DNA from 3 places in the Stenotrophomonas sp. Steno-C18 genome. Region 1 is predicted to be linked to each of the others. Evidence: predicted binding sites of a transcription regulator. Region 1 holds the regulator's gene; each other region holds the start of a gene.

Evidence for each region. Region 1 encodes FliA, which starts transcription of late flagellar genes. Its sites were predicted from a motif close to TAAAGTTTNNCNNNCNNNGGCCGATAA; they were not measured.
Region 2: AC06FE_RS11410 (chemotaxis protein CheW) is a predicted target of FliA. The motif match lies at 1,662-1,688, and genes of this name have one in related genera.
Region 3: AC06FE_RS11425 (methyl-accepting chemotaxis protein) is a predicted target of FliA. The motif match lies at 7,106-7,132, and genes of this name have one in related genera.

The regions. Positions count from the first base shown of each region.
Region 1 is NZ_JBWJOX010000012.1:86,205-94,922, forward strand. Features, by position in the region: gene AC06FE_RS18655 (putative bifunctional diguanylate cyclase/phosphodiesterase) at 1-795, shown strand, start outside; gene flhB (flagellar biosynthesis protein FlhB) at 925-2,055, shown strand; gene flhA (flagellar biosynthesis protein FlhA) at 2,052-4,160, shown strand; gene flhF (flagellar biosynthesis protein FlhF) at 4,312-6,108, shown strand; gene AC06FE_RS18675 (MinD/ParA family protein) at 6,095-6,979, shown strand; gene AC06FE_RS18680 (RNA polymerase sigma factor FliA) at 6,976-7,722, shown strand; gene cheY (chemotaxis response regulator CheY) at 7,736-8,128, shown strand; gene AC06FE_RS18690 (protein phosphatase CheZ) at 8,128-8,718, shown strand, end outside.
Region 2 is NZ_JBWJOX010000005.1:287-5,571, reverse strand. Features, by position in the region: gene AC06FE_RS11420 (methyl-accepting chemotaxis protein) at 1-527, opposite strand, end outside; gene AC06FE_RS11415 (hypothetical protein) at 610-996, opposite strand; gene AC06FE_RS11410 (chemotaxis protein CheW) at 1,124-1,618, opposite strand; gene AC06FE_RS11405 (flagellar brake protein) at 1,757-2,527, opposite strand; gene AC06FE_RS11400 (methyl-accepting chemotaxis protein) at 2,885-5,122, opposite strand.
Region 3 is NZ_JBWJOX010000005.1:5,881-14,598, reverse strand. Features, by position in the region: gene acnB (bifunctional aconitate hydratase 2/2-methylisocitrate dehydratase) at 1-965, shown strand, start outside; gene AC06FE_RS11450 (HlyD family type I secretion periplasmic adaptor subunit) at 1,093-2,055, opposite strand; gene AC06FE_RS11445 (Hpt domain-containing protein) at 2,020-2,328, shown strand; gene AC06FE_RS11440 (protein-glutamate methylesterase/protein-glutamine glutaminase) at 2,381-3,433, opposite strand; gene cheD (chemoreceptor glutamine deamidase CheD) at 3,430-4,029, opposite strand; gene AC06FE_RS11430 (CheR family methyltransferase) at 4,026-4,871, opposite strand; gene AC06FE_RS11425 (methyl-accepting chemotaxis protein) at 4,889-7,054, opposite strand; gene AC06FE_RS11420 (methyl-accepting chemotaxis protein) at 7,179-8,718, opposite strand, start outside.

The sequences.
Region 1 (8,718 bases):
CGCAAGGCCATCGGCGGCCCGCAGCTGTCCCTGCACTACCAGCCGCGCGTGCATGCCGAAACTGGCCGGATCAGCGGCGCGGAGGCATTGATCCGCTGGCGCCACCCCGAACACGGCTACGTCCCGAGCGAACGCATCATCCGCCTGACCGAGCTCAACGGGCTGATGGAAACGCTCGGCAACTGGGTGCTCAACGAGGCCTGCCGGCAGATGCGCAGCTGGCATGACGCCGGCAACACCGAGTGGAGCATCTCGGTGAACCTGTCCGGGCGCCAGCTCGGCTCGCCGCAGCTGCTCGATGAGGTCCGCAGCGCGCTGGAGCTGCACGAGCTGCCGCCCTCGCGCCTGATCCTGGAGGTCAGCGAGAGCGCGGTGATGCGCGACGCCGACAACGCCATCAACGTGCTGCGCAGCGTCGCGGCGCTGGGCGTGGGCATCTCCATCGATGATTTCGGCACCGGCTTCTCCAGCCTGCTGCACCTCAAGCGGGTCCCGGCCACCGAGATCAAGATCGACCGCGCCTTCGTGGTGGCGCTGGAGGAGAGCGACGAGGACGTGGTGATCGTCTCGGCCATCGTTGCGCTGGGCCACGCACTGAACCTGTCGGTGGTGGCCGAGGGCATCGAAACCCCTGGCCAACGTTCCTACGTCGAGCGGCTGGGCTGCGACCACCTGCAGGGCTACCTGCTCGGCCGCCCGGTCAGCGCCGAGAACTTCATGCGCCTGCATGGCGGCGATTCGCGGCAGGCGGCGCTGGACGCCCGCCTGTCCGCCTACCAGAACCACCAGGCCTGACACCGGCACCGGCGGCCAACGGCCGCCGGCTTCCCCGCCGCCACCGACGGGCCATGTCTTCAAGGACAGTGAGACCGCGCGGAACGGTTCTTGCACGGCACGGGATGAATCCTTCATCCAGACCGTGCAATGTCCGAGAACGAACAGGCCGGGGAAAAGACCGAACTCCCGACTGAAAAGCGCCTGCGCGAGGCCCGCGAGAACGGCAACATCCCGCGTTCGCGCGAACTGGCCACGGCCGCCGTGTTCACCGCGGCCGTGCTCGGCCTGCATGCCAGCGCCGGTTCCATGGCGGCCTCGGCACGGCAATGGATGAAGGCGGCCCTGGCGCCCGAGCCGGCCCTGCTCCACTCCACCGACGCCCTGTTCGGCCATGCCGGCTGGATGTTGCTGCGGCTGATGCTGGCGTTCTGGCCGCTGCTGCTGGTCTGCATCCTGGCCAGCTTCATCGGCCCGGTGCTGATGGGCGGCCTGCGCTTCTCCAACAAGGCGCTGATGCCCGACCTCAACCGGCTCAACCCGCTCACCGGCTTCAAGCGCCTGTACGGCGCCGAGGCGGTGGCCGAGCTGGTCAAGTCGGTGCTGCGCGTGCTGTTCGTCGGTACCGCCGGCGGCCTGTGCATCTGGCACGGCATCGACCTGCTGCGCGGGCTGCTGCACCAGCCGCTGGAGAGTGCCACCGGCAATGGCCTGGGCTTCACCATGAAGCTGCTGCTGGCCACCGCCGGCGCCATGGCCCTGCTGGCGGCCATCGATGCGCCTTACCAGAAATGGAACTGGCTGCGGAAGCTCAAGATGACCCGCGAGGAGCTCAAGCGCGAGCTCAAGGAAAGTGAGGGCAGCCCGGAGGTCAAGGGCCGCATCCGGCAGATGCAGATGCAGCTCTCGCAGCGACGGATGATGGAAGCGGTGCCCAGCGCCGACGTGGTGGTGGTCAACCCCACCCACTACGCCGTGGCCCTGAAGTACGAGGGCGGCCGCATGAACGCCCCCACCGTGGTCGCCCGCGGCGTGGACGAGCTGGCCCTGCGCATCCGCCAGGTGGCCGACGGCAACCGCGTCACCATCGTCTCGGCCCCGCCTTTGGCACGCGCCTTGTATCGGGAAAGCCAACTCGGCAAGGAAATCCCCGTGAGACTGTATTCGGCCGTCGCCCAGGTCCTCTCTTACGTCTACCAGCTGCGCCAGTGGAACACCGGCCCGATGCCGCAGCTGCCGCCGCTCGACGTGGATGAATTTGGTCCGGAGGGCCGCCCATGAGCGCGCAGCTGACCACCTCGCCGGGCCGCCGCCTGCTGGACATGCTCCGCCACGGGCTCGGTGCGCCGCTGATCGTGCTGGCGCTGCTGGCCATGGTGGTGGTGCCGTTGGCCGCGCCGGTGCTGGACGCGCTGTTCACCTTCAACATCGCCATCTCGCTGATGGTGCTGCTGGCCGTGGTGTACGTGAAGCGCCCGCTGGACTTCACCATCTTCCCGATCGTGCTGCTGGTCACCACGATGCTACGGCTGGCGCTGAACGTGGCCTCCACCCGCGTGATCCTGCTCAACGGCCAGAACGGCCATGAAGCCGCCGGCAAGGTGATCGCCGCGTTCGGCGAGTTCGTGATCGGCGGCAACTACGCGGTCGGCATCGTGGTGTTCGCGATCCTGACCATCATCAACTTCGTGGTCATCACCAAGGGTGCCGGACGCGTGTCGGAAGTGACCGCGCGCTTCACCCTGGACGCCATGCCCGGCAAGCAGATGGCCATCGACGCCGACCTCAACGCCGGTTTGCTGACGCGCGAGGAAGCCAAGCTGCGCCGCGAGGAGGTCCGCGAGGAAGCCGACTTCTACGGTGCGATGGACGGTGCCAGCAAGTTCATCCGCGGCGACGCCATCGCCGGCATCCTGATCCTGTTCATCAACCTGCTCGGTGGCCTGGCGGTCGGCGTACTGCAGCATGGCATGCCGGTCGGCGACGCCGCCGCCACCTACACCCTGCTGTCCATCGGTGACGGCCTTGTGGCGCAGTTGCCGGCGCTGCTGGTGTCCAGCGCGGTGGCGATGCTGGTCACCCGCGCCTCGCGTTCGCAGGACATGGCGCAGGCAATGACCGGCCAGGTGTTCGGCCAGTACCGCGCCCTGGCCATCACCGCAGGCATTCTCGGCCTGGTCGGCCTGGTGCCGGGCATGCCCAACCTGGCCTTCCTGACCCTGGCTTCGGTGCTCGGCTTCGTGGCCTGGAAGCTGTGGAAGCGCGAGATGGCCAACGCCGGCAAGGAAAAGTCCGCCGCCGCGGACGGCGGCGACGGCGCGCTGGCCGGGTTGTCGGCCACCCAACCCTCGCCCACCGCCGAGCTCAGCTGGGACGAACTGCGCCCGGTCGACCCGCTCGGCCTGGAGGTCGGCTACCGGCTGATCCCGCTGGTGGACAAGACCCAGGGCGGCGAGTTGATGGCCCGCATCAAGGGCGTGCGCCGCAAGCTCACCCAGGACCTCGGCTTCCTGATCCCGCCGGTGCATATCCGCGACAACCTGGAGCTGCCGGCCACCGCCTACCGCCTGTTGATCCATGGCGTGCCGGTCAGCACCGCCGACATCCACCCCGACCGTGAGCTGGCGCTGGACCCCGGTAGCGCGATGGGCAAGCTGGAAGGCATCGCCGGCAAGGATCCCGCCTTCGGCCTGGATGCCACCTGGATCCAGCCACACCAGCGCGCCCACGCCGAATCGCTGGGCTACACCGTGGTCGACCCGGCCACCGTGGTGGCCACCCACCTCTCGCACCTGATCCGCGAACACGCACCCGAACTGCTGGGCCACGAGGAAGTGCAGCAGCTGCTGGCGACCCTGGCCAAGAGCGCGCCCAAGCTGGCCGAGGACCTCTCGCCCAAGGCGCTGCCGTTGTCCACGATCGCGCGCGTGCTGCAGAACCTGCTGGTCGAGCGGGTGCCGATCCGCCAGCTGCGCAAGATCGCCGAGGCGCTGGTGGAAACCGCGCCGGTCACCCAGGACCCGACCGCGCTCACCGCGGCGGTGCGCAACGCGCTGGGCCGTTTCATCGTGCAGGAGATTGCCGGGATGTCGCCGGAACTGCCGGTGTTCACCCTCAACCCGCAACTGGAACGGGTCTTGCAGGAGTCCACCCAAGGCAATGGTGCCGCACTGGAACCCGGTCTCGCCGAACGCCTCCACCAGAGTCTTGCCGATTGCGTCGGCAAGCAGGAGGCCCGCAACGAGCCCGCGGTCGTGCTGGTACCGGCGCCGGTCCGCGCCGCGCTGGCGCGCCTGGTCCGCCACAGCGTTCCCTCGCTGTCGGTCCTGGCCTACAGCGAGGTGCCGGAGGACAAGCGCCTGAAGCTGGTCGGCACGATCAGCTGACGGCGCCCGGAAGCCGGCTCCCCGAAAGGGCCGGCGACGGAAAACAGACACCCAACCGACCGAAACACCCGCGCACGAAGGAGCCCGCAACGCCATGCACGACATCGCCAACGCCACTCCTTCGCGGCAGCCCCACTCCCGGTACCAGAACATGAAGATCAAACGTTTCGTCGCCGCCGACATGCGCACCGCCATGAACCTGGTGCGCAAGGAGCATGGGCCGGACGCGGTCATCCTTTCCAACCGCCGCATCGAGGAAGGTGTCGAGATCGTGGCGGCCGCCCATTACGACGAAGCCGTGGTGCAGCAGGCGCTGGAAGCCAGCCGCCCGGCCCCGCCGGCCCCGAGCAAGCCGCGCAGTGCCGCTGAAGCGATCATGGCCGCGGTCACCCGTCGCCGTACCCCGGAGCCGGAACCGGTCGCCGTCACCACGTCCGCGGTCGCCGCCCTGGCCCGCTCGGCCGTGGGTGCCACTGGCCGCTCGATCGACACCAGCGTGGAACTGGCGCCGGGCAGCCGCTTCGCTTCGTTGCTCAAGCAGCCGGCCGCCGAAGCCCCGGTCATTCCCGCCGCCATCGTCCCGGCGGCGGCCATGCCCGCCGCATTCGCCGCGATCGCACCGGCACCGGCGGCCGTGGCGACGCAGCACTTCGCCACCCTGCTGGCTGACGAACCGCCGGTGGTGCCGGCTTTCCGTCCTGCCGGCAGCGTCGCCGCCAAGGTCCCGGCAGCCAGCCAGGAGCCGTCCCAGGCCGCGACGGTCGACACGGTGCCGCCGGTGCAGCGCGCCCAGTTCCAGATCGATCCGCCGCAGCCGGAGCCGACCCCGGTACCGGCAGTGGCCGAACTGCCGGCCGCAGCGCCCGTGGCTGCTGCCCCGGTGGTCGCCGTAACCGCACCGGTTGCCGCGGCCACGACCGAAGCTGTCGTGCCCGTTGCGCCGGCCGTACCGGCCGTGACTGCAGCACCGGCAGCACCGGTCGCCATCCCGGTCACCCCGGAGACCGCCGCGGCGCTGAGCGTGGTGGCCTCCCGCCGCGACGACGAACAACTCATCCAGCTGCGCCAGGAAATGGCCGGCATGCGCCAGATGATCGAGCGCGAGATGCACCGCTTCACCGACGAGCGCCTGCGCGGCAGCGCGGTGCGTGCCAATGCGCTGGACCTGATGGACGAGTACGGCTTCGACGCGGGCCTGGCCCGCGACGTGGTCCTGCAGATCCCGGCCGACACCGACCCCAGCCGTGCCCGCGGGCTGATGCTGGGCCTGATCTCGCGCAAGCTGCCGATCGCCCCGGTCGACCCGATCGAGACCGGTGGCGTGATCGCCCTGGTTGGCCCGACCGGCGCCGGCAAGACCACCACCATCGCCAAGCTGGCCTCGCGCTTCGCCGAGGCCCACGCCCCGCGTGACGTGGCCCTGGTCACCACCGACACCCAGCGCATCGGCGCGCGCGAGCAGCTGTATGGCTTCGGCCGCCAGCTCGGCATCGCCGTGCACGAGGCCAACAGCGGTACCGACCTGAACCAGCTGCTGCAGAAGCTGGCCGACTACAAGCTGGTGCTGATCGACACCGCCGGGCTGGGCCAGCGCGACCGCGCCCTCACCGCCCAGCTGCAGTGGCTGCGCGCCGCCGGCCAGATCCGCACCCTGCTGGTGCTGCCGGCCAACACCTCCTTCCAGGACATGGATGAGGTGGTGCGCCGCTTCAGCGCCGCCAACCCGCAGGGCGTGGTGCTGACCAAGCTGGACGAGACCGGCCGCTTCGGCTCGGCCCTGTCCATCGCCGTGGACCACTGCCTGCCGGTGACCTGGGTCACCGACGGCCAGGACGTGCCGGAGGACCTGCACCGGGCCTCGGCGGCCAATCTCGTACTTCGCCTTGAAGATTTGCGCCGCGCGGCCGATATGCCCTGCAACCCGGAGTTCAACAATGCAGTCGCGTGAGTACGCCAAGCTGACCCACACCTTCCCGCTCGCGGCCACCCGGCGCGAGCCCGCAGGACCGGTGCGCACCATCGCCGTCACCGGCGGCAAGGGCGGCGTCGGCAAGACCAATGTCTCGGCCAACCTGGCCGTGGCACTGGCCGGCATGGGCAAGCGCACCCTGCTGCTGGACGCCGACCTGGGCCTGGCCAACATCGACGTGGTGCTGGGCCTGCAGCCCAAGCACACCCTGGCCGACCTGGTCGCCGGGCGCTGCACGCTGGAGGAAGTGATCATCGAGGGCCCGAACGGGGTGCTGGTGGTGCCGGCCGCGTCCGGCCGCCGCCACATGGCCGAACTGGCGCCGGCCGAGCACGTAGGCCTGGTCAACGCGTTCTCCGAGCTGGAACGCGACCTGGACGTGATGATCATCGACACCGCCGCCGGCATCACCGACAGCGTGCTGACCTTCTGCCAGGCCGCGCAGGACACCGTGGTGGTGGTCTGTGACGAGCCGGCCTCCATCACCGACGCCTACGCGCTGATCAAGGTGCTCTCGCGCGAGCGCGGCGTGGACCGCATCCAGGTCGTGGCCAACATGGCCCGTGATCCCAACGAAGGCCGCGCCCTGTACGAGAAGCTGGTGCGCGTCTGCGAGAAGTTCCTGATCGACGTCTCGCTCAACTACCTGGGCTGCGTGCCGCAGGACGACTGGCTGCGCGTGTCGGTGCAGCGCCAGCAGCCGGTGGTGAAGCTGTACCCGTCGGCACCGGCCGCCCTGGCCATCCAGGAGATCGCCCGCCGCACCGCGCGCTGGCAGGCCCCCACCACCCCGCGCGGCGGCGTCGAGTTCTTCCTGGAACGCATCATCCAGCAGAAGGTGAGCGCATGAACGCAACGGCCCATTACCGTGAAGTCCAGCGCAATGCGGCCAACGAGTGCATTGCCCAGCACGCCGACCTGGTGCGCCGCATCGCCCACCACCTGGCCGCGCGCCTGCCCGCCAGCGTGGAGGTCGACGACCTGATCCAGGCTGGCATGATGGGCCTGATCGAGGCCTCGCGCAGCTATGACGCCGAACAGGGCGCCTCGTTCGAGACCTATGCCTCGATCCGCATCCGCGGCTCGATGATCGACGAGATCCGGCGTGGCGACTGGGTACCGCGCTCGGTGCACCGTCGCGCCCGCGATGCCGCGGCCACCATTCGTCGCCTCGAGCAGGCCAGCGGCCGTGCCGCCAGCGCCACCGAGGTGGCCGAGGCGATGGAAATGCCGCTGCCCGAGTACATGCGGCTGGTCGAGGATGCCTCGCGCGGCCAGGTGCTGAGCCTGGAGTCGCGCATCGAGGACCAGGGCGAGCTGGACACCCCGGCCACCGGCGGCCCCACCCCGCAGCAGATGCTCGAACGCAGCCAGTTCGGTGCCGAACTGGGCAGGGCCATCAGCCAGCTGCCCGAGCGCGAACAGCTGGTGCTCTCGCTCTACTACGAGCAGGAACTGAACCTGAAAGAGATCGGCGCGGTGCTCGGTGTCAGCGAGTCGCGCGTCTGCCAGATCCACGGCCAGGCCACGCTGCGCCTGCGTGGTCGGCTGAAGATTTTCGAGTCGGCCGACGCCGGCTTCGAGGAACCATGAAGAGGAATTCCTTTTGAACAAGAACATGCGCATCCTGATCGTCGACGATTTCTCGACCATGCGTCGTATCGTCAAGAACCTGCTCGGCGACCTGGGCTTCACCAACACCGCTGAAGCCGAGGACGGGCATGCCGCGCTGGCCATGCTGCAGAGCCAGCCGTTCGATTTCGTGGTCACCGACTGGAACATGCCGGTGATGACCGGCATCGAGCTGCTCAAGGCCATCCGCGCCGATGCCAAGCTCAAGACCCTGCCGGTGCTGATGGTCACCGCCGAAGCCAAGCGCGAGCAGATCATCGAAGCCGCCCAGGCCGGCGTGAACGGCTACATCATCAAGCCGTTCACCGCGCAGACCTTGGAAGAGAAGCTGGGCAAGATCTTCGAACGACTGACGGCGAGCGCCTGATGGACCTGCCTGTCGAGACGCTGAGCGACAAATCGGCCCTGATCCAGCGCCTGCAGGATGCGCTGGCCGCGCTGGAAAACGGTGATGAAACCCGTTGGCGCCAGGAAATCGACGCCCTGGCCGCGCTGCGCGCGCAGCCAATGGTGGCCGGGCTGGGCCGGTTGGCCCGCGAGCTGGGCCAGGCACTGGGCGAGCTGCCCAGCGTGCCCAGCGAAGCCGGCGAGCTGGACGATGCCTGCGCGCGCCTGGACCACGTGGTGGAGATGACCGAAAAGGCCACCCACCGCACCCTGGACCTGGCCGAGGAATGCCGCGAGCTGACCGAACGGCTGCGCGCCGGAGGCCTCAACGCCGACCAGGACCAGCTGCTGGACCGCATCCGCCACAACCTCACCGAAGTGGCGCTGACCCAGAGCTACCAGGACCTGACCGGTCAGATCATCCGCCGCGTGGTGGGCATCGTGCGCCGCGTGCACGAGGGCTTTGGTGCGCTGGGCCTGCCCCCGGCCGAGGAAGACGTGCGCAACGCCGGCCTGGCCGGTCCGGCGGTCAATGGCCTGGACCGCCACGCGGTCAGCCAGCATGACGCC
Region 2 (5,285 bases), on a different contig from region 1:
TGGGCGCGGGCATTGTCGTTGGCGGCCAGTGCCTCCAGCGACACGTAGGCCTTGCGGTGCAGGTTGCGGGTTTCGCCGACGAAGGTGTCGATGGCGTCATCGGGCAGGTCCAGCGACAGCATCTCCGTCACCGAGTCATAGGACACCGTGGCGGCCTTCCAGTCGGCAGCGAAGGCGTCGAACAGCTTCTTCTGCTCGGGGTTGTCGATCAGCTTGGGATAGCTGGCGATGGTGGCGTCGATCTCCTTGCGCAGTTCCTCGGCGCGGCGCTTGGCGTCGGCCTTGACCTCGTCACTGGCACGCACCAGGCCCTGGTAGGACGCGTTGCGGTATTCGCTGACCATTCCGCTCAGTTCACCGGTCGCGCGCAGGCTGGGCATGCGGTTGTCGGCCAGGTCGGTGGTGGCTTCATTGAGGGTGTACAGGCCACGGAACGCGACGATGCCCTGCAACAGCATGACGAACAGCACTACGCCGAAGGTAAGCATCAGCTTCGGCTTGAGTTTGAGCGAGTTGACCCACTGCATCTTGGAGATCTCCGGTGACGTCCCGCGCGCGCACGGGCAGCGTGCGCCGCACCGGCGGGGCCGGCGCGGCACCAGGCTGGGATTACTTGATGTTTGCCAGCTTCAGGCTGGCCGGCGAGCTGACTTCGATCTCGGCGCGCGAGGAGTCACGCTGGATCTTGCCGATGACGCAGACGGTCTTGCCTTCCAGCGACTCCAGCGGGAAGCCGAAGTTGCCACGGTTGGCGCCGGAGATGCGCGCGGAGAAGGTGTGGCGCGGGAACTGGCCACCCATGTGCAGGAAGGTCGGCTGGCCTTCGGAGCCTTCGGCGTAGCGGGCCTTCTCGACCTTGCCGCAGACCATGCCGTCCTTGCCGGCGAAGCGGGCGGCGTTTTCCGGCGGGATCATCTCGGCCGGGTCGGCGGCGACGTGGAACGAGGCGGTGGCCAGGACGGCTGCCGACAGCAGGCAAATCAGGTGCTTGGACATCAAAATCTCCGGGGATGACGAGAGGGCGCCAGTCGGGGAGGACGGGCATGCAATGGGCTATCGGCCGACAGGGCAGGCGGCTGAGGGCGCATGTTCGGAAATGTGATGCGCCTCCCGGTTGGTTGGATCAGGCCGCGGCTTCTTCGGTCGCCGCGGCCTGCCCGAGGTCGGCGGTGTCGAGCAGGGTTTCGATGTCCAGCAAGATCAGCATGCGGTCGTCCTGGGTGCCGATGCCGGAGATGAAGCGGGTGTCCACCGCGGCACCGAATTCCGGGGTCGGGCGGATCTGCTCGGCCGACAGCGGGATCACGTCCGAGACGCTGTCCACGACGATGCCGACCACGCGGTCCTCGACGTTGAGCACGATCATCACGGTGAAGGCGTCGTAGCGTGCCTCGTCCAGGCGCAGTTTCAGGCGCAGGTCGATGACCGGCACGATGGTGCCGCGCAGGTTGATGACGCCCTTGATGTAGTCCGGGGCATCGGGCACGCGGGTGACCGCGTCGTAGCCGCGGATCTCCTGCACCTTGAGGATGTCGACGCCGTAGTGCTCGGCGCCGAGGGTGAAGCTGAGGTACTCGCCGCCGGTGCCTTCGGCGGAAGTGGTACGCGTATCGTTCATGGCAGGTCCTAGTCCTGGCGTGGCGCCGGTGGCTGTTGCACCGGTATCGGCGCCAGGAGGCGGGACTTTAGCGACGGACGGCCACGGACGGTGGGGCGCGTTCGGCCAGGTGGGGTGCACGATGGCGCCCGGGCCGGGTCAGTCGCCGTTGCTGCGCGCCTTGCGTAGCCGATCGATGCGGAAGATGTACCGCTGGATCAGCGTGTCGGCACCGCGTGGCAGGTCGTCGAAGCGCAGGCCGGCGCGGATGGTTTCCATGCCGTTGGCCTGTTTCTGCTGGCGCAGGTTGCAGACCACCAGGGTGGTGGTCACCGGCGGCGCGTCGGGGATCAGCAGCCCGCAGCCGCGATAGCGGCCCTGCAGGGCGAGCAGGTCCTGCGGCGAGGGCAGCATCAGCGCCATGCCGCCGGCGCTGATGTCGATCACCCGCCAGCGGCTGGGCTCGCCGCCGTCCGGGTCGGGGATCAGGCAGTAGGGTGAGTCGCCCACCGGGGTTTCCAGCCGGTAGAACTCACGGCGTTGCAGGTGGTAGACCTCCTCCGGCAGCGGTACCCGGAATGCCACCCGGCCGTCCTGTTCGATGCGGCGGTGGCCGTGCAGCTGGAAGCGCACGGTGACCTTGTCGACCTGGCCAAAGCACAGCAGGGAAGCGGCGACCTCCGCGCTGCGGTTGATCGCCGGCAGCGGGCTGGCATCGAGCAGCAGGCCGTCCTCGTCCACTTCCAGCACGGCGCTGGGGAAGGACTGGTCGCGTCCATCCGGGTGCGCGTTGACCATCGACCGCTGGTCGATCATCTGCTGCAGCAGGTGCCGGATCTGGTGCGGGCTGCGCACCATGTAACGTTCATCGGCATACAGGTTGCCGGCGACGGTGGACGGGCTCGACTCGAAGGATTCGGGTACGGACATGGAGGCGCTTGCAGAGGGTCGAAGCCAGGGAACCCGCAATCGGTCTCCTGGAAACTGTGATATCGGCCGCTCTTTCTAACTCTTTAGGCGCACTGTTACGAGCCTTTTGTGTGACGCATGGCGTTTGCTGATGGTCGGAGAGGCGTGCGACGGCTTTCCGGCGCTGCATGGGTATCCCGAGCAGGAGCCGCTGGAATGGCGCGGCCGCAAGGCGGGAGCGCATTATGCGGGATGGGAACGGGCCATCGCCGCTCTTCGAACGGCCGTACCGTGCGGCGGTCGGTGGTGAGCGTTGGGCCAAAGAGGCCGGCGGTGGACAGGCCGGAGAGTTCCCGACCACCGCCGGCAAGCAACGGATCAGAACTCCTGCCAGTCCTCGCCACTGCTGACCGGTGCATGGACTGCCGGCTTGCCCGGGATGGCACGCAGGGTGGGGCGTGGCCGCGGGGCGGCCGGCGGCGGTACGCTGGCGGCAACGCGGGCCAGTGATGCGCTGACGGCGTCGGAGAGGCGGAACTGGGCCACTGCATCGGTCAGCTGGCGCGCCTGGTCTTCCATCGAGCGTGCCGCCGCGGAGGCTTCCTCGACCAGCGCGGCATTCTGCTGGGTGCTCTCGTCCATCTGCATCACGGTCTGGTTGACCTGTTCGATGCCGGCGGTCTGTTCCTGCGAGGCGGCGGCGATGTCGGCCATGATCGTGGTCACGCGCTGCACCGAGGCCACGATGTCGTCCATGGTGCTGCCGGCGCGGCGGACCAGTTGCGAGCCTTCGCTGACCTTGCCGACCGAGTCGTCGATCAATCCCTTGATCTCCTTGGCCGCGGCGGCCGAACGCTGCGCCAGGGTGCGCACTTCCGAGGCCACCACCGCGAAACCACGGCCCTGGTCGCCGGCCCGGGCCGCTTCCACCGCCGCGTTCAAGGCCAGGATGTTGGTCTGGAAGGCGATGCCGTCGATCACGCTGATGATGTCGGCGATGCGTTGGGAGGACTGCTCGATCGAGCTCATGGTGTTGACCACGCGCCCGACCACTTCGCCGCCCTGCGCGGCCACGTCGGCGGCACCGCGCGCCAGCTGGTCGGCCTGGCGGGCATGCTCGGCGTTCTGGCGCACGGTGGAGGTCAGCTCCTCCATCGAGGCAGCGGTTTCCTCCAGGTTGGCGGCCTGCGTCTCGGTGCGGCGCGACAGGTCGCTGTTGCCGGTGGCGATCTCGCTGGCCGACAGGCTGATGCTGCCGCTGGCGGCCTGGATGCCGGAGACGATGCTGGCGAGCTGGTCGATGCTGGCGTTGCCGTCGTCACGCATGCGCGCGAAGATGCCGTGGAAGTCGCCTTCGACACGACGGGTCAGGTCACCGTCGGCAATGGCCTGCAGCAGCCGCGAGATGTGGCCGAGGTTGTCCTCGGTGGTCTGCATCAGCGCGTTGAGCCCGCCGACCATCTCGCGGAAGTCGTGCTCGTAGCGGTCGATGTCGCCACGCTGGCTGAAATCACCGGCGGCGGCGGCGCGCGACAGGCGCTTGATCTCGTTGTTGATGGCCGACAGGCTGGCCTTGGTGCCGTCCATCGCGTCGGTGATGGCGGCCTTCTCGCCGGGCAGGCGGTCCATGTCCACCGACAGGTCGCCACGGGCGTAGTGGCGCATCACCTCGACCACCCGCATCTTCACGCCGATGTGCTGGGCGACCAGGGCATTGACTTCGCGCACCATGCGCCCGTACTCGCCGGGGAAGCGGGATTCGTCGATGCGGTAGCTGATCTGGCCCTGGTCGTGCTCGCGCGCCATGTCGGACTGCGCGGCGATCACCGCCTTGAGCTGGTGCTGCATGCGCTGCATCGAAGCCAGCAACTGGCCGACCTCGTCACCGCGTCCGGCATCGATGGTGCCGTCCAGGCGGCCGGTGGCGACCTCGTCGGCGGCCCGCAGGGCGTCCTTCAGCGGGCGCACGATGGCGCGCACGATGACCACGCCGAGGGCGACCGACAGCAGGCCCAGCAAGGCCATGCAGGCGAACAGTGCGTTGGTGCTGCGCGCCTGGGTGGCATCGGCGAGCGCCACCTCGCTGTCCAGGGCCGACACGACGTAGCTGCTGAGCTTCTCCACGTCGCTGAACAGGTCGCGGCGGCTGACGCGCGAGTGTTCGTTGGAGATCTGCTGGGCCAGCTCGAACTGGCCATCGGCCACGGCCTTTTCCATCTGCGCATGGGCACTGAGGTATTGCTCCAGGGTCTTGAGCATCTGGCCGTACAGGCGCTTCTGCTCATCGCTGGCGGGCAGGGCCTCGTAGCGCTTCTGGTGCTCGGCCAGCTTGGCGCGCTGGTCGGCGATGCGCTGGTTGTACTCGGCGACGAACGCCGGCTCGTGCAGGTGGGACAACTGTGACAGCTCGGCGATGCGGATTTCGGCCAGGTCGGCGCGGATGCTCTCCAGGTGTTGGACGGCCGGCATGTAGCGCTGGCTCATCTCGTTCAACTGGGTGGTGGCCTGCTTGAGGCGGACCACCGCGAACGCGCCCATGCCAACGGTGGCGACGGTGGTGAGGGTGAAAGCGATCGCGAGCTTGCGGGCGATCGTGAGGTTGCGGAAGAACTCCATCTCTTTCTCTCCGGATCGACTTTGCGGGTGACGCCCTCGCCCGAGGATGTTGCCGGCGCGTTGGCGCGGATAAGGCCGGCGTTCATTGCCGGCTGTTCAGCGGATAGCGGCGCGATCCGGAGGCGGCTTGATGGCTGAACAGGGGGTGTTTTATGAACTGAAA
Region 3 (8,718 bases), on a different contig from region 1:
TGCAGCCGGGCGTGACGCTGCGTGACCTGGTCAACGCGATCCCGCTGTACGCGATCAAGTCCGGTCTGCTGACCGTGGCCAAGGCGGGCAAGAAGAACATCTTCTCCGGCCGCATCCTGGAAATCGAAGGTCTGCCGGACCTGAAGGTGGAGCAGGCGTTCGAACTGTCCGACGCCTCGGCCGAGCGTTCGGCCGCTGGTTGCTCGGTGCGCCTGAACAAGGAACCGATCATCGAGTACCTCAACAGCAACATCACGCTGCTGAAGTGGATGATCGCCGAAGGCTACGCCGATGCCCGTTCGCTGGCCCGTCGCGTGGAGAAGATGGAAGCCTGGCTGGCCGACCCGCAGCTGCTGGAGCCGGATGCCGACGCCGAGTACGCCGCCGTCATCGAGATCGACCTGGCCGACATCCACGAGCCGATCGTGGCCTGCCCGAACGACCCGGACGACGTGAAGACGCTGTCCGAAGTTGCCGGTGCCAAGATCGACGAAGTGTTCATCGGTTCGTGCATGACCAACATCGGTCACTTCCGCGCCGCTGCGAAGCTGCTGGAAGGCAAGCGTGACATCCCGACCCGTCTGTGGGTGGCCCCGCCGACCAAGATGGATGCCTCCGAGCTGACCAAGGAAGGCGTGTACGGCACCTTCGGCAGCGCTGGTGCTCGCATGGAAATGCCGGGCTGCTCGCTGTGCATGGGCAACCAGGCGCAGATCCGCGAAGGCTCCACCGCGATGTCGACCTCGACCCGCAACTTCCCGAACCGCCTGGGCCGCAACACCAACGTGTACCTGGGTTCGGCCGAGCTGGCCGCGATCTGCTCGCGTCTGGGCCGCATCCCGACCAAGGAGGAGTACATGGCGGACATCGGCGTGATCAACGCCAATGGCGACACGATCTACCGCTACATGAACTTCGACCAGATCGCCGACTACAAGGACGTGGCCGATTCGGTCAACGCCTGAGTCTGATCTGCAGTAAGTGTTGAACAGAAAACCCCCGGCGCAAGCCGGGGGTTTTTGTTTGGTGCGGTTCCGGAGTGAGAAAGAGGAAGCATGCCTGCCTCGCTCTGTGTCGGTGGTCAGCGACGGCTCAGCGTTCGCGGAATGCCTCGCGTGCCTTGAGGACGGGCTTGAGCAGATAGTCCAGGACGCTCTTCTCGCCGGTGCGGATCTCCACCGAGGCGACCATGCCGGGAATGATCGGCAGCTCCTTGCCGCCCGCCTGCAGGGCGCTTTTCTCGGTGAGCACGAGCACGCGGTAGTACGTGTCGTCCGCACGGCCGGCCGCGGCCTTCTGGTCATCCTTGAGCGTGTCCGGACTGATGTGCTCCACCTTGCCGGTCAGGCCGCCATAGATGGCGTAGTCGTAGGCGGTGATCTTCACCGTGGCGGGCAGGCCGGGCCGCAGGAAGGCCACGTCCTTGGGCCGGATCTTGCCTTCGACCAGCAACTGATCCTCCAGCGGCACGATCTCCAGGATGTGCTCGCCGGGTTGGATCACGCCGCCGATGGTGTTCACCCGGACGTTCTTGATCGTCCCGTGCACCGGCGCGGTGATGGTGGTGCGTTCGACGACGTCGGCGCGACCCACCAGGTTCTCGTTGGTCTGGGAGAGCTCCATTTCCAGCTTGACCAGTTCGGAGTTGGCATCGGCGCGATAGCGGTTCTGGCGCTCGACCACCTGCGACTTGATGTCGTTGGCCTGGCGGCGCATGCGCAGCAGTTCGACGTCGGACAGCAGCCCCTTGGCGGCCAGCGGTTCGGCCAGGTTGATCTCGCGGATGGACAGTGCATAGCTGCGCTCCAGCGATGCGACGCTTTCGACCAGGGCACGGCGACGCGCATTGAACGCACGCGTCTCCTGCTCCACTTCCTCGGGGAACTCGCGTACCTGTGCATCGAACTCAAGCGGTTGGCCATAGGCTTCGGCGCGCAGGCGGGCGATGGTGGCCTTCAGCGCGATGACCTTGCTCAGTGCCTCGCGGTAGCTGGCGTTGGCGCGGGTGGCCTGGCCTGCGTGTTCCTGGATGAAGCAATCGACAGCTTCCGCCACGATCTGGCCGCGGTGCTGGCTTGGAGGGAAGATCCGCAGGTGCCTGCCCTGGCGGCGCTGGCGCACGGCATAAAGGGCGGTGCACGGATGGTGGACGCCGGCGAGGTGGTGCACGCTTGCGAGCGTGTGGAACAAGCCTGCCAGTACCCGCTCCACCCGCAGCTGTTGGAGACGGCGGTGACGGAGTTGGCAGCCCGGCTGGAAACCACGACGGCGCAGGCCATCGCATTGCGCGAGGTGCTGTGCGACGGCAGGTGCCCTGCGGCGGCATGAGCCCGGCTTCAGCAGCTTGAGCGCGGCGCAACCAGGCCGTGCAAGCGGGCGGTCAGGCCCGCGCCAGTGCCAGCAGGCGCTCGGCGATGCGTTCCAGCGGCAGCACTTCGTCCACCGCGCCCAGGCGCACCGCGCTGCCGGGCATGCCCCAGACCACGCTGGTGGCCTCGTCCTGTGCCAGGGTGGCGGCACCGGCCTGCTTCATCTCCAGCAGGCCACGCGCGCCGTCCTCGCCCATGCCGGTGAGGATGGCGCCGATGGCGTTGGCGCCGGCGTTCTGCGCCACCGAACGGAACAGCACGTCCACCGCCGGCTTGTGCAGGTTGACCGGCGCGGTGTCGTCCACGCGGCAGCGCCAGCGGGCGCCGTCGCGGATGATGCGCAGGTGCTTGCCGCCGGCCGGCAGGTAGGCATGGCCAGGCAGGATGGCTTCGCCGTCGCTGGCCTCGCGTACCGACATTGCCGAATGGCGATCCAGGCGCTCGGCGAAGGCCGCACTGAAGGCCGCAGGCAGGTGCTGGGTGAGCACCACGGCCGGCGCGTCGGCGGGCAGGGTCTCCAGCACGGTTCGCAGTGCTTCGGTGCCGCCGGCAGAGGCACCGATGGCGATCAACCGGTCGGTGGTGCGGAAGCCGATGTGGCTGGAGGCGCTCTGCACGGGCAGGCGGCGCAGCGGTGACGCCGAGGCACGTACGCGCGAGCGCGCGGCCATCTTGACCTTGGCGCGGATCTCGTCGGCGTAGGCTTCCAGGCCGCGGGCGATGTCCAGCTTGGGCTTGGCCACGAAGTCCACCGCGCCCAGGGCCAGGGCCTGCAGGGTGGTATCGGCGCCGCGCTCGGTCAGCGAGGACACCATCACCACCGGCATCGGGTGCAGGCGCATGAGGTTCTCGAGAAAGGCCAGCCCGTCCATGCGTGGCATTTCCACGTCCAGGGTCAGCACGTCCGGGTTCAGGCGCTTGATCTTCTCGCGCGCCAGCAGCGGATCGGCGGCGGTGCCGACCACCTCGATGCCGGGGTCGGCGGCCAGCAGTTCGGTGAGGACCTGGCGCACCAGCGCCGAGTCGTCCACCACCAGCACGCGGCAGGGCGGGGCCAGGCTCATTCGAACAGCTCCACGCCACCGCTGACCGGCGTGCGCGACAGCTTGGCGCGCACCGCGGTTTCGGCGGCCAGCACTTCGGCATCGTGCGCATGCGGCAGGCGCTGCACCACGACCCGGCCGGTGGTCGGGAAGAACCACACCTTGCGCGGGTGGATGCCGCACAGGTCCTCGGCGACGATGGGGATGTGCTCGGCCTGCAGGTACTGGCGCACGAACTCGGCGTTGCGGGTGCCGACCGGGTTGCTGGTGAAGCCCTTGAGCACGTTGGCGCCGCCGAAGACCTTGGCTTCCAGGCGTTTGCGGTGCGCGCCGCGCTTGAGCAGGTCGTTGATCAGCAGTTCCATCGCGTAGCTACCGTAGCGTGCGGGCGCGCCGTCGCCGACGTTGCCGTCCGGCAGCAGGAAGTGGTTCATGCCGCCGATGCCGAGGATCGGGTCGCGGATGCAGGCGGCCACGCAGGAGCCGAGCGTGGTGGTCAGCGCGGTGTCATCGTCCACGACCAGGTACTGGGTGGGTAGCAGCTTGGCGGCGACGGTCTGGAAGCGACTGTCGCGGTAGCGCATGACCTCGTCGGGATAGGACTGGGAAGGCTTCATGCACCGCTCCGGCGGGTACGGCGGTACAGGGTGCGGCCGCATGGCTGGATGAGGTCGGCCGCATGCAGGTAGTTCTCGGAATGGCCGGTGTAGAGCAGCCCGTCGTCGCCCATGTGCTCGACCAGCCGCGACAGGATGGCGCGCTGGGTGGGTTTGTCGAAGTAGATCATCACGTTGCGGCAGAACAGCGCGTCGAATGGGCCGCCGACGTCATAGCGGGAGCTGAGCAGGTTGAGCTGGCGGAACTCCACCAGCGCACGCAGCGCCGGCACCACCCGGCATTTGCCCTCGTTCGGGCCGGTGCCGCGCTGGAAATAGCGGCGCTTGGTTTCCGCATCCAGCCCGGCGATGCGTTCGATCGCGTACACGCCCTGGCTGGCGGTGGCCAGCACCTGGGTGTCCACGTCAGTGGCGAGGATGCGTACCGGCGGGGTCATCGTGCCGAACGTCTCGCAGGCGGTGATGGCCATGGAGTAGGGCTCTTCGCCGGTGGAGGCGGCGCACGACCATAGCTTGATCGGCGCATGCGAGGCACGCTGCTGCAGTTCCTCGTGCAGCTTGTCGAAGTGGTGCGGCTCGCGGAAGAACGAGGTCAGGTTGGTGGTCAGGGCGTTGGTGAATGCTTGCCATTCCTCGCCGCCGTGCTGCTCGAGCTGGTCCAGGTAGTCCTTGAATGACTGCAAGCCCAGCGAGCGCAGCCGGCGCGACAGCCGGCCGTACACCATGTCGCGCTTGGCCGGTGCCAGCGCGATCCCGGCACGGGCATGGATCAGCTCGCAGACGCGGCGGAAGTCGCGGTCGTTGAACTCGAAATCGCGCTGGGTGGTGTCGACGCTGGACATGCTGGCAGGTGCTCCGTTCAACTGGCCAACGCCAGCGCGGCCGGGACCTCGGCCGGCGCGCCGACGCCGGTGGACTCGATGCGGAACACCGCCACGGCCTGGTCGAGCTGGATGGCCTGTTCTTCCAGCAGGCGCGCCGCGGCACTGGCTTCCTCGACCAGGGCGGCGTTCTGCTGGGTGGTTTCGTCCATCTGCACGATGGTCTGGTTGACCTGCTCGATGCCGGCGCTCTGTTCCTGCGAGGCGGCGGAGATCTCGGCCATGATGTCGGTCACGCGCTGCACCGAAGTGACGATCTCGCCCATGGTCGCACCGGCCTGGTGCACCAGCTGCGAGCCTTCGGAGACACGCTGGGTGGAGTCATCGATCAGGCCCTTGATCTCCTTGGCGGCCGCCGCCGAGCGCTGCGCCAGGGTACGCACTTCACTGGCCACCACGGCGAAGCCGCGGCCCTGTTCGCCGGCACGCGCGGCTTCGACCGCGGCGTTCAAGGCCAGGATGTTGGTCTGGAAGGCGATGCCGTCGATCACCGAGATGATATCGGCGATGCGGCGCGAGGACTGCTCGATCTGGCCCATCGTGACCACCACTTCCTCGACCACGTTGCCGCCGCGGGCGGCGACGCCGGCCGCGCCGATGGCCAGCTGGTTGGCCCGGCGGGCGGAGTCGGCGTTCTGGCGCACGGTGGAGGTCAGTTCTTCCATCGAGGCGGCGGTTTCCTCCAGGTTGGCCGCCTGCACTTCGGTGCGGCGCGACAGGTCGCTGTTGCCGGTGGCGATCTCGCCGGCGGCCAGGTTGATGCTGTCGGCGGCGGACTGGATGCGCGAGACGATGCCCGAAAGCTGGGCAATGGTGCTGTCCGCGTCCTCGCGCATGCGGGCGAACACGCCCTGGAAGTCACCGTGCATGGTGGCGGTCAGGTCACCCTGGGCCAGGGCGCGCAGCAGCTGCGAGATCTGTTCCAGGTTGTGGTCGCTGGTGCGCATCATCGCGTTGAGGCTGCGCACCATGTCCAGGAAGTCGTGCTCGAAGCGCTGCTCGTCGCCGCGTAGGCTGAAGTCGCCGGCGGCGGCCGCGTTGCCCAGCCGCTTGATCTCGCTGTTGATGGCCGACAGGTTCTGCTTGATGGTGGCCATGGTCTCGGTGATGACGCGCTTCTCGCCCGGCAGCAGGGGCATGTCCGGGGTGAGGTCGCCCACCGCGTAGCGCTGCGCGATGGCGATGACCTGCATCTTCACGTCGATGTGGTTGGCCACCAGCACGTTGGTTTCGGCCACCATCACGCCGTAGTCGCCCGGGAACGCCTCGGCGTCGATGCGGTAGCTGATGATGCCGGCGTCGTGCTGGCGGGCCATTTCATTCTGGGCCTCGATCACCGCGCGCAGCTGGTCCTGCATGCGCTGCATGCTGGTGAGCAGCTGCCCGGTCTCGTCGCGGCTGGGTGCGGGGATGGTGTTGTCCATGCGGCCGCGCGCGATGGCATTGGCCACCGCGGTGGCGTTGCGCAGTGGCGTGACGATGCGGCTGCCGATGACCCAGCTCAGGCCGACCACCAGCAGCACCAGTACGCCACCGGCGACGGTCATGATGGCGGTGAACTTCAGCGCCTGGCCCTGCACCTCGTCCATGTAAACGCCGCTGGACACCACCCAGTTCCACGGGCCGTACAGGCCGGCGTAGGCCAGCTTGGCGACCGGGCCCTGCGTGCCGGGCTTGGCCCAGGTGTAGCCGACGTAGCCGCCACCGCGGCGCGCGGCCTCGACCTGGTCGTAGTACAGGCGTACGCCGTCCTCGCCACGGAAGTCCTTCATGTCCTTGCCGACCAGGTCGGCGCGGAACGGATGCATCAGCAGCACGTAGTCGGTGTTGTAGACGTTGAGGTAGTTGACGTCGGCGTTGGAGCGCATGTTCTGCAGCGCGGCCAGCGCCTGCTGCTGTGCGTCGTGCAGCGACAGCTCACCGGCCTTCACGCGGTTGGCGTAGTAGTCCAGCACGCCCTGGCTCATCTCCACCTGGGCCTTGAGCGACTCCTTGCGGGTTTCGTACAGATCCACGTACTGCATGCGGGCGGCGATCACCGACAGCGCGATCACGCCCAGCGCGATCAGCACCGTCAACAGGTTCAGCTTGCGCCGCACGGAGATGTTGCTGATGTAGTTCGACCAGAGACGGTAGGGATTCATGGCAAAGGGCAGCGCCCGTGGGGGGCGAGCGGGAAAGGGGAAGTTACGGGTGTATCGGCCGCGCGAGCCGAATGTTTAGCCGGCGCATAACGCACGACCCCGGCCGGAGCCGGGGTCGTGTGGGTCAGAACTCCTGCCAGTCCGAATCGGCCAGCTCGGCAACCGCGGTCCGGTTGCCGGCAACCCGCCGGCGCACCGGTTCCGGGGCGGGTGCCGGGCGACGCGGCTCGGGCTTGCTGGCGAGCGGCGGCGTAGCGATGGGTTCTTCCGGCTGGCTGTCATCGAGGCGGAACACCGACACGACGGTGGCCAGGTGGCCGGCCTGTTCTTCCATCGAACGGGCCGCGGCGGTGGCTTCCTCCACCAGTGCGGCGTTCTGCTGGGTGGTCTCGTCCATCTGGGTGACGGTCTGGTTGACCTGCTCGATGCCGGCGCTCTGTTCCTGCGAGGCGGCGGAGATCTCGGCCATGATGTCGGTCACGCGCTGCACCGAGGCCACGATCTCGCCCATGGTGGTGCCGGCCTTGCGGACCAGCGCCGAGCCGTCGGACACCTTGCCGACCGAGTCATCGATCAGGCCCTTGATCTCCTTGGCGGCACCGGCCGAGCGCTGGGCCAGCGTGCGTACTTCCGAGGCGACCACGGCGAAGCCGCGGCCCTGCTCGCCGGCGCGCGCGGCTTCCACCGCGGCGTTGAGCGCCAGGATGTTGGTCTGGAAAGCGATGCCGTCGATGACCGAGATGATCTCGGCGATCTTCTTGGACGAGGCCTCGATGGCGCTCATCGTGGTCACCACCTGGCTGACCACCTCGCCACCCTGCGAGGCCACTGAAGCGGCACCGATGGCGAGCTGGTTGGCCTGGCGGGCCGATTCGGCGTTCTGGCGCACGGTGGAGGTCAGTTCCTCCATCGAGGCGGCGGTTTCCTCCAGGTTGGCGGCCTGCTGCTCGGTACGGCGCGACAGGTCGTTGTTGCCGCTGGCGATCTCGGTGGCGGCCGCATTGATGGCAACCGAGGACTGCTTGATGCGGCCAACGATGCCGGTCAGCTGCTCGGCGGTGGCGTTGGCGTCGTCACGCATGGTGGCGAACACGCCCTGGTACTGGCCATGCATGCGCACGGTGAGGTCGCCGCGCGACAGCGCCGAGAGCAGCGCGGAAATCTGTTCCAGGCTGCTGGCGTTGGCGTCGAGCAGGCTGTTGATCTGGCCGGCCAGCTGCAGGAAGAAGCCGTCCTTGTCGCTGGTCTCGATGCGGCCGCTGAGGTCGCCGGCGGCGGCGGCTTCGATCACGCGCGCCACTTCCTTCTCCACCAACGCTTCGGTGGTGCGATCGCGCCATTCGACCACGTGGCCGACGGCCACGCCGCTGTCGTTGCGGATGACCGAGATCGCCTGCGCGAACTGGGCATCGCCGAAACTCATCTGGCGACGGGCCACGCCGTTCTTTTCCAGTGCGTCGAGCACCTTGTTGTCGACCTGGCCGTTGTGCTCCAGCGCGGTGACCGGTTGGCCGACCAGGGCGATGCTGGCGTCATAGTGGGACAGGGCGCCGGTCAGCGCGTCGTTGTACTGGACCAGCGTGTCCAGCAGGGCACGGTTGGCGTAGACGATTTCCAGGTCTTCGTTGGTCAGGTACACGCCGGTGGAGGAGTAGTCCAGCGCG